DNA from 3 places in the Arthrobacter sp. YAF16 genome. Region 3 is predicted to be linked to each of the others. Evidence: predicted binding sites of a transcription regulator. Region 3 holds the regulator's gene; each other region holds the start of a gene.
The links. The regulator HrcA, encoded in region 3, represses chaperone genes, less so after heat shock. The targets are predictions, from matches to a motif close to TTNGCACTCGNNNNNNNCGAGTGCNAA.
Positions count from the first base shown of each region.

Region 1: the regulator HrcA is predicted to act here: its motif matches at 2,353-2,379, upstream of AB4Y91_RS01245 (Hsp20/alpha crystallin family protein).
Region 2: the regulator HrcA is predicted to act here: its motif matches at 1,683-1,709, upstream of groL (chaperonin GroEL).

Region 1 covers NZ_JBFRDC010000001.1:256,048-262,133, forward strand. The annotation lists gene AB4Y91_RS01230 (DNA alkylation repair protein) at 1-1,086, opposite strand, end outside; gene AB4Y91_RS01235 (phosphatase PAP2 family protein) at 1,210-1,989, shown strand; gene AB4Y91_RS01240 (MerR family transcriptional regulator) at 2,019-2,306, opposite strand; gene AB4Y91_RS01245 (Hsp20/alpha crystallin family protein) at 2,456-2,881, shown strand; gene AB4Y91_RS01250 (DnaJ domain-containing protein) at 3,002-3,421, shown strand; gene AB4Y91_RS01255 (hypothetical protein) at 3,515-3,904, shown strand; gene AB4Y91_RS01260 (glycoside hydrolase family 1 protein) at 4,032-5,585, shown strand; gene AB4Y91_RS01265 (App1 family protein) at 5,582-6,086, opposite strand, start outside.
Region 2 covers NZ_JBFRDC010000003.1:77,460-83,545, reverse strand. The annotation lists gene groL (chaperonin GroEL) at 1-1,497, opposite strand, end outside; gene AB4Y91_RS09590 (ABC transporter substrate-binding protein) at 1,795-3,021, opposite strand; gene AB4Y91_RS09585 (cold-shock protein) at 3,108-3,311, opposite strand; gene AB4Y91_RS09580 (LytR C-terminal domain-containing protein) at 3,485-4,132, opposite strand; gene AB4Y91_RS09575 (DUF3263 domain-containing protein) at 4,224-4,547, opposite strand; gene AB4Y91_RS09570 (uracil-DNA glycosylase) at 4,732-5,436, shown strand; gene AB4Y91_RS09565 (siderophore-interacting protein) at 5,463-6,086, shown strand, end outside.
Region 3 covers NZ_JBFRDC010000001.1:1,520,710-1,526,795, forward strand. The annotation lists gene lepA (translation elongation factor 4) at 1-1,100, shown strand, start outside; gene hemW (radical SAM family heme chaperone HemW) at 1,103-2,341, shown strand; gene AB4Y91_RS07095 (DUF4870 domain-containing protein) at 2,411-2,830, opposite strand; gene AB4Y91_RS07100 (DUF3097 domain-containing protein) at 2,953-3,807, opposite strand; gene hrcA (heat-inducible transcriptional repressor HrcA) at 4,040-5,053, shown strand; gene dnaJ (molecular chaperone DnaJ) at 5,135-6,086, shown strand, end outside.

The sequences.
Region 1 (6,086 bases), 1.3 Mb from region 3:
CGTGAAACCGGCCCCCGGATAGCGCACCCCGTTGACCTGCGGCTGCAGCGCGTGGTCGCCGGGGTGGTGGACCCGGGTGGTCATCTGGCGGAAGGCGTGGCGCTTCGAAAATGTCCTGGATTCACCCGGCCCGAGGACGGCCGTGCCGAGCTTGAACACTTTGTCCGCGAGGACGCCGTTGGCTTTGGCGTAGTGCACCACGTAGTCGACGGCGATGCGGGCCTCCGCCGGGCCGGTGTTGGCGACGTCGAAATCGAAGCCCAGGTCTCCCGGCAGTTCCACGACGGTGCGGTCGAGTCGGGGAGGCGTCACGGCGAGCGACGCCGGCGCGAAGCCGAGCAACTCCAGCGCGCCGGGGTGGGCCTTCTTGACCAGGGTCCGCAGGCCGTGGCGGACCACCCTGGCGGTGTTCGCGTCCGGCTCCGCCAGCCAGCGCGCTGCGGCGGCGACCACTTCGTCGGGGGCATGCCGGGCCAGGTCGTTCAGGTGGTTGGCCACCGACCGCCGGACATCCTCGACCGGGTCGCGGTACAGGGCGTCCAGGATCGGGAGGGTTGCCGCCGGCCGGGCCGTGAGTCCGGGAACACGGATTGCCCACGGCAGGTACGCCCGGGTGCCCTCGCTGGCGAGCCGTCGGACCTGCCAGTCGGGGTGGCTGGTCCAGCGCTGGATGACCGTCAGGGCCCGGTCGAGGTCCGCATCCAGGAGCCGCCGGATGGCGAATTCACCCGTGAGCCGCGGAGTCAGCTCGGCGAGCAGCGACAAGCAGTCCTCGAAATCGGCGGGGCCCCTCCGGGCAAGGGCGAGGGTGGCGGCCGCCTCGCTGACCGGCCAGATCATCCAGCCGGTGAAGTCCGGGTCCTTCAGCGCCTGGCGGAAGACCGCCGCCGCAGCGGTGTAGTCGGCGGGCAGATCGGTGAGCAGGGCGCTGCTGAGCAGGTCGGTGCGTTCGCGCAGGCCCAGCCCGTCCAGCTGCCCGGCCGTGCCGGCCAGTTGCGGGAAGCGGCGGCCGGGGGAAGCAGCGGCAAGGATCCGTCCCAGCGAGCCGACCACCCCGGGGTTGATCAGTTCGTTCATGACACCCATGGGTTCAGGCTACCGGCGGGAACGGCGCGGGACCGGCTGCCGGTCCGACGCGCCCGCGGCGCGGGAACCGGGATATTCTTCACGTTGGGAATGTCCACACACGGCGCAGAGGCGGATACGGCAATGGCAGAGCAGAAAACCGGGCAATCCGGCTGGTGGCGGGTCTTCCATGACAAGTTTGTGGTGGAGGAGCGCTACATGAGCGTGGATGCGCGGCGGAATCTGTACCGGATCGCCGTCGGGCTTATGGTCGTCGGCGTCGTGGCGTTCATTGCCATCCTGGTTAGCGTGCTGCAGCACGGCGGTATCACCGCCGTTGACGAGCCGGTGCGCTCCGGGCTCGTGGCCCTGCGCGGGGAGCCGGCCACGACCATCATGATCATCCTGGCCATTGTCTTCGGACCCATCGGCCTGCCGATCATCATCCTGGTGTTCACGGTGGCGTGGGGGCTGCTGGCCAAGCACGCCTGGCGGCCGATGGTGCTGGCCGGTGGCATGCTGACCGGGGTCATCCTGGCCCAGATCATCGGCCGGTCGGTCGGCCGGCAGCGCCCGCCGGTGGACCTTATGCTCTTCGGGGCTGACTCCACGTTCTCGTTCCCGTCAGGCCACGTCTTGGGCGCCTGTGACTTCCTGCTGATCACCACGTTCCTGATCTTTTCCCGCCGCAAGAACCCGAAAGCCGCCGTCGCGGGCTTCGCCGTAGCCGGCATCGGGATCTTCTTCGCCGCGCTCAGCCGGCTGTACCTCGGCTACCACTGGACCACCGATGCCCTTGCCTCGCTGTCCATCTCGTTCGTGATCCTGGGCGCCGTGATCCTGCTGGACACCTGGCGGACCGCCAGGATCCCGGGCGAGCGGATCACCGGTGAACTCTCCAAGCAGGAGACCGGCGCGGAGTAGGCGCCGGCGAAGACGGGGCGCGCTGCCGGTCAGCGCGCCCCGCGTCGTTTAAGCTCCGCACGGAGCTTGGCATTAGCCGTTTCCAGTTCCAGCACCTTGGCGACGCCGGCGAGGTTCAGCCCCTCGTCCAGCAGCTCACTGATCCGCCGCAGCACCACCAGATCCGTCTCGCTGTACTGCCGCGTTCCGCCCGCCGTGCGGTCCGGGGTCAGGAGTCCCCTGCGCTCGTAAAGCCGGATGTTCTGCGGCCCGGTCCCGACCAGCTGAGCCACCACGGAGATCGCGTACACCCCGACGTCCGCTTCACGTTCCGCCATGGCTCACGTCCCTTCGTGTGGTCGAAAAATTTCCTGTTGCATCAGTTTGGCACTGGTGCTATAAAAAATCTATATCCACCACCACAGATAACCGAGTGGGCTGGATAGGCAGGAAGATTCAAGACTCTCGTATGAAGGAGTGGGAAATGATGTTGATGCGTACGGACCCGTTCCGTGAATTGGACCGGCTGACCCAGCAAGTCTTCGGAACGGCGGCGCGGCCCGCCGCCATGCCGATGGACGCGTGGCAGGAGGACGGCGAATTCGTCGTCGCGTTCGATCTTCCCGGCGTCAATGTTGACTCGGTGGATCTCGACATCGAGCGCAACGTCCTGACCGTCAGGGCCGAACGGCGCGACCCGACGCAGCCCAACGTTGAATTGATCGCCTCGGAACGGCCGCGCGGAGTATTCAGCCGCCAGCTGATCCTGGGCGACACGCTGGACACCGACAAGGTCAAGGCGAGCTACGCCGACGGCGTCCTGACGCTCCGGATTCCGGTGTTGGAGCAGGCCAAGCCGCGGAAGATTGAAATCACGCACACGCAGGACAAGATGCAGGAGATCGGGAAGTAACAGCGCCGGCGGCGGACGCTTCGGACCGCTGGCGGTGCGGGGATCCGGCCGGCCGGAACGTGCGGCCGGATCCCCGCCTGATCGGCCCGAGCCCCGTCCGGCCAGCCAGGAGGTGAGCCGATGAACCGCGACCCGCGCGGCTTCTACGCCGCGTTGCACGTCGCGCCGGATGCGTCTCCGGCCGAGATCCAGCGCTCCTTCCGCGCGCTGATGCGCCGCCGCCATCCCGACGTCGAAGCGGCCGCCGGTGCGGCGTCCGGAGGCGGCCCGGATGCCCGGCCCGGCGCCGGGTCTGACGGCGGGGAGGAGGCGCGCCGCATCCTTGAGTCGTTCTCGGTGCTGCGGAATCCTGACGCGCGGGCCGCCTATGACGCCGCCGGTTCCGCGGCCCGGCCGGCCCGCCCGGCCCGCGTGGCAGACACCGGGGGCACCGCCGCCGGCCGCACCGCCGTCGGCCGGGACATTCCGGTGCGGCACCACCGAGGCGGGCAGCCGGTGCTGCGCGTGACCCCGGTGCGGTGGGAGCGGGGGCCGGAGTGACGCGGGAACCAGGGGCGGTGCCGCGTGCCGCACCAGGCAGGAAGCACCAGGCAGGAAGCAGCAGGCAGGAATACAAGAAAATGGAGGATAGCCATGAGCGCATGGCGGCGTTACGATTCGCACCTGATGCCCGCGTTCCACGAGCGGTTCGAGGAGAGGTGGGGCGAAGGAACCGCGCCCTTCCTTGACCCGGAGGCCCACGAACTGCCCCTTCCGCGCGCACAGTGGATCAATGTGGACACCGGCGCCGCGCTGGCGGTGGTGCCCATCTGGGCCGCCGAGGACAGCCAGCACCGCTCCTTCGGGGTGTTCTATCTACCGCCCGCCGGGGACATCTGGGTGCTCCGGCCCGGGTTTACCGGCTACCTTGAGCCCGCGGCGGACGAGGCGGAGCAACTCCTGAGCCTGCGGAATGACGCGTTCAAGAAGGCCGTCGCCCATGCCAAGGAGTTCCTCTTCGGGCCGGAGGAGTCCACCTACTAGGGCGCCGGGCTCAGGGGGCGGAGGCGCCGGACACACCGGCGGAGGTGCCGGCGCCGGTTGTGGCGTGGGCGCCCGCCGGGGCCTAAAATCAATCAACCACCAGCGCAACTGCATAGGGGATCCGCCAATGAATGCTTCCGCCCACGATCTGGCCGCTCTGCTGCCGGCCGATTTCACCATGGGCGTGGCGACCGCCGCCTTCCAGATCGAGGGGGCGCTGGACGAGGACGGGCGCGGACCTTCGGGATGGGATGTCTTTGCGGCTACCCCGGGCTCGATCGTCAATGATCACAGCCCCGCCATGGCCTGCGACCATTACCACCGGATGCCCGAAGATGTGGCGCTGATGAAGGAGCTGGGGATCGATTCCTACCGGTTCTCGCTGTCCTGGCCCCGCATCCAGCCCGGCGGCAGCGGTCCGGTGAATCCCAAGGGCCTGGACTTCTATGACCGCCTGATCGACCTGCTGCTGGCCAACGGGATCTCGCCGATGGCCACCCTGTACCACTGGGACACGCCGCTGGAGCTGGACGAGGCCGGCGGCTGGATGAACCGGGACACCGCCTACCGGCTGGGGGAATTCGCCGCCATCGCCGCCGCGGCCTACGGGGACCGGGTGGCCCGCTGGGTGACCATCAACGAACCGGCCACGGTGAGTGCCAACGGCTACATGCTGGGCGTGCACTCCCCGGGCGAAGCGCACATGCTCAAGGCGCTGCCGAGCGTCCACCACCAGCTGCTGGGCCACGGGCTCGCGATGCAGGCGCTGCGGGCGGCGAAGGTGCCCGGTGAAATCGGCCTCACCAATGTCTATTCACCGATGGTCCCGGCCTCGGCCAACCCGCTGGACAAGGTCAGCGCCGGGCTGATGGACATGGCCCAGAACCGCCTGTACGCGGACCCGGTGCTGCTGGGCAAGTATCCGGACGCCATCAGGGCCGCCACTTTCTTCTCCTCCTTCAGCCCGTCCAGCGAGGACATGGAACTGATTTCGCAGCCGCTGGACTTCTACGGGCTGAACTACTACATGCCCACCCGGGTGGCGGCCGGACCCGGCGAGGGCACCGTGCCCCAGGGCATGGCCGAGGCCATGGGCAATGACCTCAACGGCGGCGGGTCCGGAACCCCGTTCCACATCGAGAGCTTCCCGGACACCGAGATCACCGCCTACGGCTGGCCGATCAAGCCCGACTACATGGCCGTGGCGCTCGCGGAAATGGCCGAACGCTACCCGGAACTGCCGCCGGTCTACATCACCGAGGGCGGCGCAAGTTTCGAGGATCTGGAGATCCACGACGCCGAAGGCCGCCTCATCGTCCCGGATGAGCGCCGCGTGCGGTACCTTGCCGAGCACATCGGGGCGGCCATCGAGGCGACCTCACCCGGCGGCTCCGCAGAGTCGATCGAGCTGCGCGGCTACTACGTGTGGTCGCTGCTGGACAACTTTGAATGGTCCGCCGGCTACAAGCAGCAGTTCGGCCTGCTGCACGTGGACCGTGACACCATGATCCGCACGCCGAAGGCCTCCTACTACTGGATCCGGGAGCTCATGGCGGCCCGGAAGAGGGACGCCGGGGCAGCTGCGATGGTCGCGGGCGACGGCGGCACGGCGGACAGCGCCACCGCCGACGTCGAAACCCCCGAAGCAGGAACCGCGGCCGAAGCCCCGGCGGCCGGCTAGAGGATCTCCAGCTCCTGCAGGCGCTTGGCCATGCCGGCGCCGTCGGGCGAGTAGACCCACGGGACGCTGGAGCCCGTGTGGTCGCCGGTCTCGGAATGTCCGCCCGCCAGCACGGCCTCGCCGGTGGAGAGCTGGCGGATGCCGATCGCGGCGACCCGGTCTCCGTGCTCCCGGGCGAACTGCGAATAGATGGCCTCGTCGTGCTGGCCGTTGTCGCCGAAGAGGAGCCAGCGCATGTTGGGGAACTCCTTGGCCAGCAGTTCCAGGTTCCGGCGCTTGTGTTCCTGGCCGCTGCGGAACCAGCGGTCGTGGGTGAGGCCCCAGTCGGTCAGCAGCAGGGTTCCGGAGGGGTACATGTTGCGCGTGATGAAGCGGGCCAGCGTCGGGGCGGCGTTCCAAGGGCCGGTGGACAGGTAGATCACCGGCGCCTCGGGGTGTTCCACCAGCAGCCGGTCCATCAGGACGGCCATGCCCGGGGTCGCCATCCGGGCCCGTTCGTTG
Region 2 (6,086 bases), on a different contig from region 3:
GCGGGTGACCTTGACCGGGTCGTTGATGCCGGCAGCGAGCAGGTCGACGTACTCGCCGGTTGCTGCGTTCAGGCCGTGGCCCGCGGGCAGGCCGCGGACCTTGTCCACCACAACGCCGGGCTCGAGGCCGGCGTTGAAGGCGATCTGCTTCAGCGGGGCGTCGATGGCTACGCGCACGATGTTCGCGCCGGTTGCCTCGTCACCTTCGAGCTGCAGGTTGGCGAACGCCTTGGCGCCGGCCTGGATCAGGGCCACGCCACCGCCGGCGACGATGCCCTCTTCGACAGCAGCCTTGGCGTTGCGGACAGCGTCCTCGATGCGGTGCTTGCGTTCCTTGAGCTCAACCTCGGTTGCGGCACCGGCCTTGATGACTGCAACGCCGCCGGCCAGCTTGGCCAGGCGTTCCTGCAGCTTCTCGCGGTCGTAGTCGGAATCGGAGTTCTCGATCTCGGCGCGGATCTGGGACACACGGCCGGCGATCTGGTCGGCGTCGCCGGCACCTTCGACGATGGTGGTCTCGTCCTTGGTGACAACAACCTTGCGTGCCTTGCCCAGCAGTTCGAGGCCGGCGGTCTCAAGCTTGAGGCCGACTTCCTCGGAGATGACCTGGCCGCCGGTGAGGATGGCGATGTCGGCCAGCTGTGCCTTGCGGCGGTCACCGAAGCCCGGAGCCTTGACGGCGACGGACTTGAAGGTGCCGCGGATCTTGTTCACGATCAGGGTGGCCAGGGCCTCGCCCTCGATGTCCTCGGCGATGATCAGCAGCGGCTTGTTGGACTGCATGACCTTTTCGAGGACTGCAACCAGTTCCTTGACGTTGGAGATCTTGGAGTTGACGATCAGGATGTACGGATCCTCGAGGACCGTTTCCTGACGCTCGGCGTCGGTGACGAAGTAGGCCGAGATGTAGCCCTTGTCGAAACGCATGCCCTCGGTGAGCTCCAGCTCGAGGCCGAAGGTGTTCGACTCCTCGACGGTGATGACGCCTTCCTTGCCGACCTTGTCCAGGGCTTCGGCAATCAGGGCGCCAATTTCGTTGTCACCTGCGGAGATGGACGCGGTGGCGGCGATCTCTTCCTTGGTTTCGATTTCCTTGGCAGAAGCCAGGAGCTCGCGGGTGACCGCTTCAACAGCCTTCTCGATGCCGCGCTTGAGGGACAGCGGGTCAGCGCCGGCCGCGACGTTGCGCAGGCCTTCCTTGACGAGGGCCTGGGCCAGCACGGTTGCCGTGGTGGTACCGTCACCGGCGACGTCGTCAGTCTTCTTGGCAACTTCCTTGACCAGCTCGGCGCCGATCTTCTCGTAAGGGTCGTCCAGCTCGATCTCCTTGGCGATGGAAACACCATCGTTGGTGATCGTGGGGGCGCCCCACTTCTTTTCGAGGACGACGTTGCGTCCACGCGGGCCGAGGGTGACCTTGACGGCGTCGGCGAGGATGTTCAGGCCCCGCTCAAGACCGCGGCGTGCCTCTTCATCAAATGCAATGATCTTGGCCATAACGGCAGTAGTCCTTTCGGGACAGTCGTTAAGAATGAACCTTGCGCTGCGGTGCCCGCGACGGACGATTCCAACCCGGCAGCCTCTGTACGCCGCCGGGCCGGGGATCTCACCCCAGCCAGGTATTTCTCTCGCTCCCGGCCCGTCCGCCGCCTCCACGCGACCGGGCGAACCGGGGCGTCGAGTTAGCAGTCAATACGCGGGAGTGCTAACTCCATAATTAGCACTCCCCCGGGGAGAGTGCAAGCAGTGGTGAGGTCAGGGTGCGCCCCGCCGGGCGCTCTTCGCTAGGAGCGATCAGGAGCCGGCGCTGCGGGCGGTTTCGCTGCCGGTCATCTCGGCGTTGTTGTCCGGGCCATAGCTGTAGACCATGTAGGCGGCGGCGGTGACGTCGCCGTTGCTGTCGAAGTTGATCGGGCCGGAGGCGCCGTCGTAGTCGGGGCGCTTGCCGGCGCGGAGCGCGGCCACGCATTCCTGGTAGGACTTGCAGGCCGCGGCTTCCCCGGACGGGGCCCCGGTGCCGGCAGCCGTTCCGCCGGACACTGCGACCAGCTTCGAGGCGATGGAGGTCCCCGCGTCGTCCTCCGCCGCGGCGGCGGCGAGGGCGGCGAGGTTGACGGCGTCGTACGTCTCGGCGGCAAACGCCATGTCCTTCAGGCCCGGGTCGACGGCCACGAGTTCCGCCTGGAAGTGCGCGGAGGGGAACGTGCCCGGCAGGACCCCGCGGGCGCCGTCCAGCGCCTTGGAGCCAAGGCCGTCGCCGTACTGGTTTACGGCCCCGTCGCTGAGGATGAGCTTCTTTCCGGACAGTCCCGCGTTGTTGAGCTCGGCAATGGCGCCCTGGGCACCGTCCCGGGCCACCAGCACGACGGCGTCCGGCGAGGCAGCCTTGGCCGCCGCGGCCGCCTGTTGCGCCTGACCGGCCTTGAATTCAGCGTCGACGGAGGTGCCCAGGCCCGCGGCCTTCGCGGCCGCCGAGACGGCCACGGAGACGTCCTTGCCGTAGTCGCCTTCCTCGTGCACCACGGCAAGGGTCTTGGCGCCGCCGTCCTGGGCGAGCTTGACCAGGACCGAGGCCTGCGCGATGTCGGCGGCCGCGGTCCGGAAGTAGTAGCCGCCGCTCTTGTACGAGCTGAGCCCCGGTGCGGTGTTGGCCGGTGAAATGAGGGCGACTTTGGCGCGGGAGAGGACGTCGATGGCGCCGGCGGCGCGGCTGGAGTCGGTGGGCCCGATCACGACGTCGGCCTTGGCCGCCACCAGGTCCTTGGCCTGGGCCGCGGTGTCCGTACCGATGGACTCCGGCAGCAGTTCCACGGGCTTGCCCTTGTGGCCGCCCGCCGCGTTGATTTCCTTGACCGCCAGCTTCGCCGCCGCCAGTTGGGGCGGATTGAGGAAGTCCTGCCGGCCGGTGTTGTCCAGGATCAGGCCGATCCGCAGCGTTCCGTCGCCGCTCGCCTCCGCGGCATCCACCCGGGCATTGCCGGTGGGACCGGCGCAGGCGGCCAGCGCCACGGCTGCGGCCACGCCGGCGGCCGCTGCACGGCTGAACCGCCGGAGCTTGCGCCGGCGGCCATCGCTCTTCGGGGCAGCTGCCGCAGCGGAGACTGCCACTAGGCGGGCCGGACGCTTTCGGCCTGCGGGCCCTTTTCGCCCTCGCCGACTTCCAGTTCCACCCGCTGGCCTTCAGCCAAAGCACGGTAGCCTTCGCCCGCGATCGCGGACCAGTGCACGAAGACGTCGGCCCCGGAGCTGTCGACGGTGATGAACCCGTAGCCCTTTTCGGCGTTGAACCACTTGACGGTCCCCAGTGCCATGTTCTCCACACTTTCAGCTAGCTTGCGAACGGCCCACCCCAATGTGCGCCGCGTTATGCGAAATGAAGTCCGCAGACACTCTACCCACAGCCTTCCACCGGTGCCCGGGCAGGGTCCCGGCCCGGCCGGGAATAGTTATTCAGGCGTAACCGAAGCCGGCGGCCAGCCTGGGGCTAATTGAAACCGGGGCCGAGGACGATGACCAGCGGCATCTGGAATTCCGCCGAATCCACCAGGGTGCCAATCCCGAGGAGGGAACCCAACTCTGCGGCGTTGGCCTTCTGCGCCGGGCCGTTGTAGAAGACGACCGAGGTCTGCTGGGGGGCGCCGCCCCAGTTGCCGAGCGGGCCCTGGACCCATCCGGCGGCGGAGATCCTGGAGCCGACGCGACCGGCCAAGCCCGGCGTCGTGGTGCCGTTGTAGATCGCCACGGGCTGGGTCTTGTCAAGCTTCTGGTCCCCGGACTGGTCCGCGGCGGCGCTCGGCGTTGCAGAAGCGGAGGGCTTGGAGCCCGCGGGGGCGAGGCTCCCGGTCGGCTGGCTGCTGGGGGACGGCTTCGAGCCGGCGGACGTTGTGGGTGCCTGCGACGCCGCGGCGTTGTTGCTGGCCTGGTCCGCGGTCATGGCCGAGCCACCGGCGGGACCAAAGCCCAGTTTGGGCAGCAGAAGGAAGGCGACGAGGCCGACTACCAGGGCCGCGGCGCCGGTGGCGAGGACGGGGCCCAGCCGGCGGGCACCGGGAGCGGCGACCGTCCGGTGGACACCCTGGCGCGTGGAGGCCTCCGGGACCCGATCAAATTCATCCCGTGCGTACTTGGTCATGGTAAAACGACGTCCTTGCTGATTTCTGGCTGATGGCCCGACGCCGGAATCCGCGCGAAATTCCGCGCTTCCGGCCGGACCTCACGTGCTCTTAAGCGTCCGAGCCCAAACGGCGTGCAGTGCGGGCACGTTGTCGTGACGTACGTAGTCTACGCAATCTCTTCACCAGCATGGGATCGTGGGCCAGCGCCGCCTCGGTGTCGATCAGGGCGTTGAGGATCTGGTAGTAGTGCGTGGCGGAGAGGTCAAAGAGTTCCCGGATGGCTTGTTCCTTGGCGCCGGCGTACTTCCACCACTGCCGCTCCAAGGCAAGCATCTGCTGCTCCCGGCTGCTCAACGGCGAGTCTTCGGAGACTGCCGCCAGCACGGCGTCGGCGTCATCCGCCGACAGGTACTCGGGTGCTGCTTCGGCCACTGCACACTCCCTGGCTCGTTCCGATAGGTCTCCCCCACATGTTACGGCCGAATAACAGGCTTGTCATTTAGCCGGCCCGGCCGGCTGCCCGGGCTCCTGCGAGAATGAAGCCGTGCCTGATTCATCTAATCCCGACGCGCTCTTCGAACTTGACCCCGCCGCAGAGGCGGTGGACCTCGCGGCGATGGCGCACCTCCCCTTGGACGGGCTGGTGGCGCCGGACTGGGCCGCGGCGCTGGCACCGGTCGAGGGACAGCTGCGGTCGGTCCTCGCGTTCCTCGCCGCCGAGACGGCCGACGGCCATGAGGTGCTGCCGGCGCCGTCGAACATCCTCCGGGCCTTCCGGCAGCCGCTCTCCGGCGTGCGGGTTCTGATTGTGGGCCAGGACCCCTACCCCACACCGGGTCACGCCGTCGGGCTGTCCTTCGCGGTGGATGGCGGCACCCGGCCGATCCCGCGCAGTCTCGCCAATATCTACAAGGAGCTCGACGCCGACCTCGGGCTGCCGCCCCGCGTCCACGGTGATCTCAGCCGGTGGGCGGAGCAGGGGGTGCTGCTGCTCAACCGAGTCCTAAGCGTCCGGGCCGGAGCAGCCGGTTCGCACCGGAACAAGGGCTGGGAGGCCGTCACGGCGGCCGCCATCAGGGCCGTCGCGCAGCGGCGCCGAGACGACGGCAGCCCCGCGCCGCTCGTGGTGGTCCTCTGGGGCAAGGACGCGGAGGGCGTGCGGCCACTGCTGGGCTCGGCCGCCGTGATCGCCAGCGCCCACCCCAGCCCGCTCTCGGCCTCGCGCGGGTTCTTCGGCTCACGCCCCTTCAGCCGCGCCAATGACCTGCTCACCGCCCAGGGTGACGGCACCGTGGACTGGGAACTGCCGCCGCTGCCCTGACCCGGTTCTTGGCTAGGCTTAGCTCCATGACTTCCGTCCCCGCCACAACCACCGCCAACCGGAACTCCCGGCCGCAGACCAACCTCACGGTCCTGCGCCGCGAGCAGCTCTCGCCGCACATGGTCCGGATCGTCGCCGGCGGCCCGGGTTTCGCTGCCTTCGTCAACAACGGCTACGTGGACCGGTACGTCAAGATCGCGTTCCCGCAGCCGGGGGTCGACTATCCGCAGCCGCTGGATCTCTGGGCCATCCGGGAGTCCCACCCGCGGGAAGAGTGGCCGCACACCCGGACCTACACCGTCCGTTGGGTCGACGAGGCGGCGGGCGAGCTGGCGATCGACTTCGTCATCCACGGCGATGAGGGCCTGGCCGGGCCGTGGGCCGCCTCCGCACAGGCCGGGGACAGCCTTGTCTTCACCGGGCCGGGCGGGGGCTACAACCCTGACCCGGCGGCGGACTGGTACCTCTTCGCGGGCGACGAGTCCGCCCTGCCGGCGATCAGCGCCGCGATCGAGTCACTCCCCCGGGATGCCCGCGGTCTGGCCTTCCTGGAGGTGGACAGCGACGCCGACGTCCTGGCGATCGACGCCCCGGCCGGGGTGGAACTGCGCTGGCTGCTGCGCCGCGGGACTCCGGCCGGAAGCGGGACC
Region 3 (6,086 bases):
GCGTGAGCTCCCCGGAGCCCACCCCGTCCAAGGGCCTCGGCGTCGGCGAGGTCGGCTACCTGATCACCGGCGTGAAGGACGTCCGCCAGTCCAAGGTCGGCGACACCGTGACCAACCTGGCTAAGCCCGCCACCGACTCCCTGCCCGGCTACGCCGACGCCAAGCCGATGGTGTTCTCCGGCCTCTATCCGCTGGACGGCACCGACTACCCGGTGCTCCGTGACGCGCTGGAGAAGCTGATGCTCAACGACGCCGCCCTGGTCTACGAGCCGGAGACGTCCGCCGCGCTGGGCTTCGGCTTCCGCGTCGGCTTCCTGGGCCTGCTGCACCTGGAAATCACCCGCGAGCGGCTCGAACGGGAGTACAAGCTGGACCTGATCTCCACCGCCCCGAACGTGGAGTACGAGGTGACGCTGGAGGACAAGAAGGTCGTCCACGTGACCAACCCCAGCGAATACCCCACCGGTAAGGTCTCCGAGGTCCGCGAGCCGATGGTCTCCGCCACGATTCTGGCGCCCAACGAGTTCGTCGGCGCCATCATGGAGCTGTGCCAGAGCCGCCGCGGCGTCATGGGCGGCATGGACTACCTCTCCGAGGACCGGGTGGAGATCCGCTACCGCCTGCCGCTGGCCGAAATCGTCTTCGACTTCTTCGACATCCTGAAGTCCAAGACCCGCGGCTACGGCTCGCTGGACTGGAAGGCCGATGGCGACCAAGTCGCCGATCTGGTCAAGGTGGACATCATGCTCCAGGGCGAACAGGTCGACGCCTTCAGCGCCATCACCCACCGCGACAAGGCCTATTCCTACGGTGTAATGATGACCGGCAAGCTGCGCGAACTCATCCCGCGGCAGCAGTTCGAGGTGCCGATCCAGGCTGCCATCGGCTCCCGGATCATCGCCCGCGAAAGCATCCGGGCCATCCGCAAGGACGTCCTGGCCAAGTGCTACGGCGGCGACATCACCCGAAAGCGCAAGCTGCTGGAGAAGCAAAAGGAAGGCAAGAAGCGCATGAAGATGGTGGGCCGCGTCGAAGTCCCGCAGGAGGCCTTCATCGCCGCACTCACCACGGAAGAGTCCAAGGACAAGGCCAAGAAGTAGCCATGCCAAGTGCGCTTCCCCTCGGTGACCCCGCGCCGTCGGACGGGCTGCTGCCCGGCCAGGCGCTGGAGGGCGCCGCGGACCGGGCCTTCGGGCTCTACGTCCACATTCCGTTCTGCGCCGTGCGCTGCGGCTACTGCGACTTCAACACGTACACCGCCACGGAACTCGGCGGCGGCGCCTCGCAGGACGCCTACGCGGACACCGCCGTCGCGGAAGTGGACTTCGCCGGGCGGGCGTTGAAAGCCTCCGGCCTCCCGGAGCGCCGGCTCAGCACGGTGTTCTTCGGCGGCGGCACCCCCACGCTGCTCCCGGCCGGGGACCTGGCCCGCATCCTGGCCGCCGCGATCGACACCTGGGGCCTCGAGCCCGGCGCCGAGGTCACCACGGAAGCCAACCCGGATTCGGTCACGCCCGAATCCCTGCAATTGCTCGCCGACGCCGGCTTCACCCGGGTCTCCTTCGGCATGCAGTCCGCGGTGCCCCACGTGCTCAAGGTCCTCGACCGCACCCACACGCCCAGCCGTGTGCCGCAGGTGGTCCAGTGGGCGCGTGAGGCGGGCCTCGCGGTCAGCCTGGACCTGATCTACGGCACCCCGGGGGAGTCGCTGGAGGACTGGCGCTACTCGCTGGAGACCGCACTGTCCTACGGCCCGGACCACATCAGCGCCTACGCGCTGATCGTCGAGGAGGGCACGAAACTCGCCGCCCAGATCCGGCGCGGCGAGGTTCCGGGGATCGACGACGACGACCATGCCGCCAAATACGAACTGGCCGATGAACTGGTCTCCGCGGCCGGGCTGGGCTGGTATGAAGTAAGCAACTGGGCGCGCACGCCGGACCAGGCCTGTCGCCATAACCTGGCCTACTGGCGCGGGGATGACTGGTGGGGCATCGGCCCCGGAGCGCATTCGCACGTCGGCGGGGTCCGCTGGTGGAACGTCAAGCACCCCACGGCCTACGCCGGTCGGCTGGCGGCAGGCGTCTCGCCCGCGGCCGGGCGGGAGACCCTCGACGCCGAGACCCGCAACGTGGAGCGCGTCATGCTCGAAGCCAGACTGGTCACCGGCCTGGAAATCCCGAGCCTGGGCGGGCTGGGGGATACCGGACGGCACGCGGTCGCCGGACTCATCGCCGACGGGCTCGTTGAGCCTGCGGAAGCGTTCAAGGGCCGGCTGGTGCTCACGCTCAAGGGCCGGCTCCTAGCCGACGCCGTGGTCCGCCGGATCCTGCCGGACTAGGTAGTCAGCCCATGCGGGCCGGAAGTGTCCGATCGCGTTGGGCGCGTGGGCCGGAAATGTCCGTTCGCGCTACTTGATCCAGCGGAGGTTGTACTCGTAGCGGTGCGGCTGGCCGCGGTTGACGTGGATGCCGGCGGCCACCGAGAAGCAGGCGAGGGCAATCCAGATGGCGGTCGCCAGGACTGCGAACAGGTTGCCCACCACCGGGACGAAGACCAGCAGATTGGCTACCACCGCAGCGATGGTGGGCGGAAGCGTAAAGTTCAGCGCCTCCTTCGACTCCTGCGCCGTGAACGGGCCGCGGTCCTTGAAGATCAGGTAGATCAGCAGCGCGGGAATGCAACCCAGAATGCCGCCAAAGTGCGCCAGGGTGGCCCATTGCCGGTCCTCGCTTGCCGTCAACGGCAGAGCATTTGCGGGAACGCCATGGTACTGCGACTGGCCATGGCCGGCCTGGTGATCCGTGTGTTCGCGTGCGTCTTCTGCCACGTTTCGTCCTTTGGATTGCGGTGGAGCGTAGGTACCTGTACGAGCCGCGGCCGCAACAAAATGCAGCGGCCGCCCTACCAAGAATACTTGCTCGGACCGCGAACTAAAGCACGGGGAGGCGGCTACGGCACCGTGAGGAAGTCGATGACCTCTTCGACCCGGCCCAGCAGGGAGGGCTCCAGGTCCGCGTAGCTGCGGACCGCGCCGAGGAGTTTCTGCCAGCCCAGGCCGATGTCCTCCTTGGTGCTGTGCGGCCAGCCGAAGGCCGTCAGGATGCCGGTCTTCCAATCCACCCCGCGCGGAATCACCGGCCACCGCTCAATGCCCAGGACGGCAGGGCGGATGGCCTGCCAGACGTCGACGTACGGGTGCCCGACGATCAGCACGTTGCCGGCCGCGCCCGGGGAGGCCATCACCGCGTCGGCGATTCGCGACTCCTTCGAGTCTGGAACAAGGTGGTCCACCAGGACGCCGAGGCGACGGCCGGGGCCGGGCCGGAACTCCTTCACGGCGGCAGCTAGGTCGTCGATGCCGTGCAGCGGCTCGACCACGATGCCCTCGACGCGGAGGTCGTCACCCCAGACTTTCTCGACGAGTTCGGCGTCGTGCTTGCCTTCCACCCAGATCCGGCTGGCCTTCGCGACCTGGGCACGCTGTCCCTCCACCCGGACCGAACCGGAGGCGGTGCGCGCGCCGACTCCGGCACCCGCCGCGGGAACCCGCGGGGCGGGCGGCATCAGCCGGATGGGCTGGCCCTCGAGCAGGAAGCCGAAGCCGAGGCGGAAGGATCGGGACTTGCCGCGCCGGTCCTCGAGGGCCACGACGTGCATGCCGCCGGACTTCTCCACCCGGGTGACGGCGCCCACCCAGCCGGACTGCACGTCCTCCAGCACCATGCCGCGCTCCACCGGGATCTCGGGCAGCTGGGCCTTAGCGGGCGCGGAGAGATCCTGCGGGCCCCAATTCTGGTACGACATCTGCTACACACTGCTTTGCACTCGGGAATTACGGGGGACAGAACGGCGGCGCGGCCTGTGGTGTGCCGGGAAACACCAGTCCCGTGGCCCACGCCCGCAGCGAATCCAATGCTAACAACGGCGCGACTCATATTAGACTGGTTAGCACTTAGGCATGTCGAGTGCTAACCCCGGGTGTTCTTGCACGCGCGGCGGCACCGGCGAACCGATACGGGTCGATTGGAGGTGGAGAGTGAGCGAGCCACGCAAACTCGAAGTGCTGCGCGCCATCGTGGAGGACTACGTCCATTCCCGCGAGCCGGTAGGATCCAAGGCCCTGGTGGAACGGCACCATCTGGGCGTGTCCAGCGCCACGATCCGCAATGACATGGCCGCCCTGGAAGACGAGGGCCTGATCACGGCGCCGCATACCAGCGCCGGCCGGATTCCCACGGACAAGGGCTACCGCCTGTTCGTGGACCAGATTTCGGCCGTCAAACCCCTCTCTCCGGCGGAGCGCCGCGCCATCCAGGCGCTGCTCGAGGGGTCCGATGACCTCGACGACGTGCTGGACCGGACGGTGCGGCTGCTATCGCAGCTGACGAACCAGGTCGCCGTCGTGCAGTACCCGCTGTTGAGCCGGGCCCGCGTCCGGCACATCGAATTCGTGCTCCTGGCGCCGCGCAAGGTACTCACGGTCCTGATCGCGGATACGGGCAAGGTGGAACAGCGGGTGATCGACGTCGGCCAGGACTTCGGTGACGAGGCCCTCGCCGAACTCCGCACCCTGTTCCTGGCCAGGCTCTCCGGCACCCCGTTGAGCTTGCTGCCCCAGTCGCTGCAGGCCGTGGTGGACAGCTGTGCGCCGGTGCGCCGGGGACCCGCCCAGGCTCTGGCCCGCGGGCTTGAATCGCTTGCCGCGAGCAGCCGCGAGGAACGGATGGTCATGGCCGGGACCGCCAACCTGGCCAGGTCCAATGTGGATTTCCCGCTGAGCATCGGACCCGTGCTCGAAGCGCTCGAAGAGCAGGTGGTGATGCTGCGCCTGCTCAGCGACATGGCGGAGGACCCGCGCGGCGTCACGGTAAGCATCGGCCGGGAGAACCCCTACGACGGCCTGTCCGAAGCGTCCGTGGTGGCCACCGGCTACGGCCCGGACGCCACGGCCAAGGTCGGAGTCCTTGGCCCCACCCGGATGGACTATCCCACCACCATGGCCGCCGTCCGTGCGGTGGCCCGCTACCTTTCGCGGATCCTCGGGCCCTGACAGGGCCGGATCCGGAACCGGACTTCTTGCCAACTACAGGCAGTGCCCCACTGGCAGTACAAAAAGGAAGAGATACAGACTTTGAGCAGCCACTATGACGTTCTTGGAGTCTCCCGTGAAGCCACGGGGGAAGAGATCAAGAAGGCCTACCGCAAGCTTGCGCGGACCCTGCACCCGGATGTGAACCCCGGTGATGACGCTTCCGAGCGTTTCAAGGCGGTCACCCATGCCTACGAGGTGCTTTCCGACCCGCAAAAGCGCCGGGTCTACGACACGACGGGCAACGAGAACGGCAACGACAACGGCTTCGGCGGCGGCTACGCCGGCCAGGGCTTCGCCTTCCAGGACATCTTCGAAACCTTCTTCGGCGGCGCCGGCGGCCAGGGCGGCCCCGCATCCCGGGTGCGGCGCGGCCAGGACGCCCTGATCAGCGTCCGGATCGACCTGCGCGACGCCGTCTTCGGGGTCAACAAGAAGCTCGAAGTGGACACCGCCGTCACCTGCCCCACCTGTGAGGGTTCCTGCTGCCGCGAAGGCAGCCACCCGGAGCGCTGCGACATTTGCGGCGGCAGCGGCCAGGTCCAGCGCGCCGTGCGTTCCATCCTCGGCCAAGTCATGACCACTGCCCCCTGCGGCAGCTGCGAGGGCTTCGGCACGGTCATCAAGGATCCCTGCAACGAATGCGCCGGCCAGGGCCGCATCCGCAGTCGCCGCTCGCTTACCGTCAAGGTTCCCGCCGGCGTCGCTACCGGCACCCGCATCCAGCTCTCCGGCCAGGGTGAGGCCGGTCCTGCCGGCGGCCCGTCCGGTGACCTGTACGTCGAGATCCGGGTCAACAACGACCCCACCTACGTGCGCGAAGGCGACGACCTGCACGCTAGCCTGAACATCCCGATGACGGCGGCCGCGCTCGGCACAGAGCTGACCCTTGAGACCTTTGACGGTCAACAGGAAATCGACGTCAAGGCCGGCACCCAGTCCGGCGAGGTCATCACGCTGCGTGGCCTGGGCGTCACGCACCTGCGCGGCTACG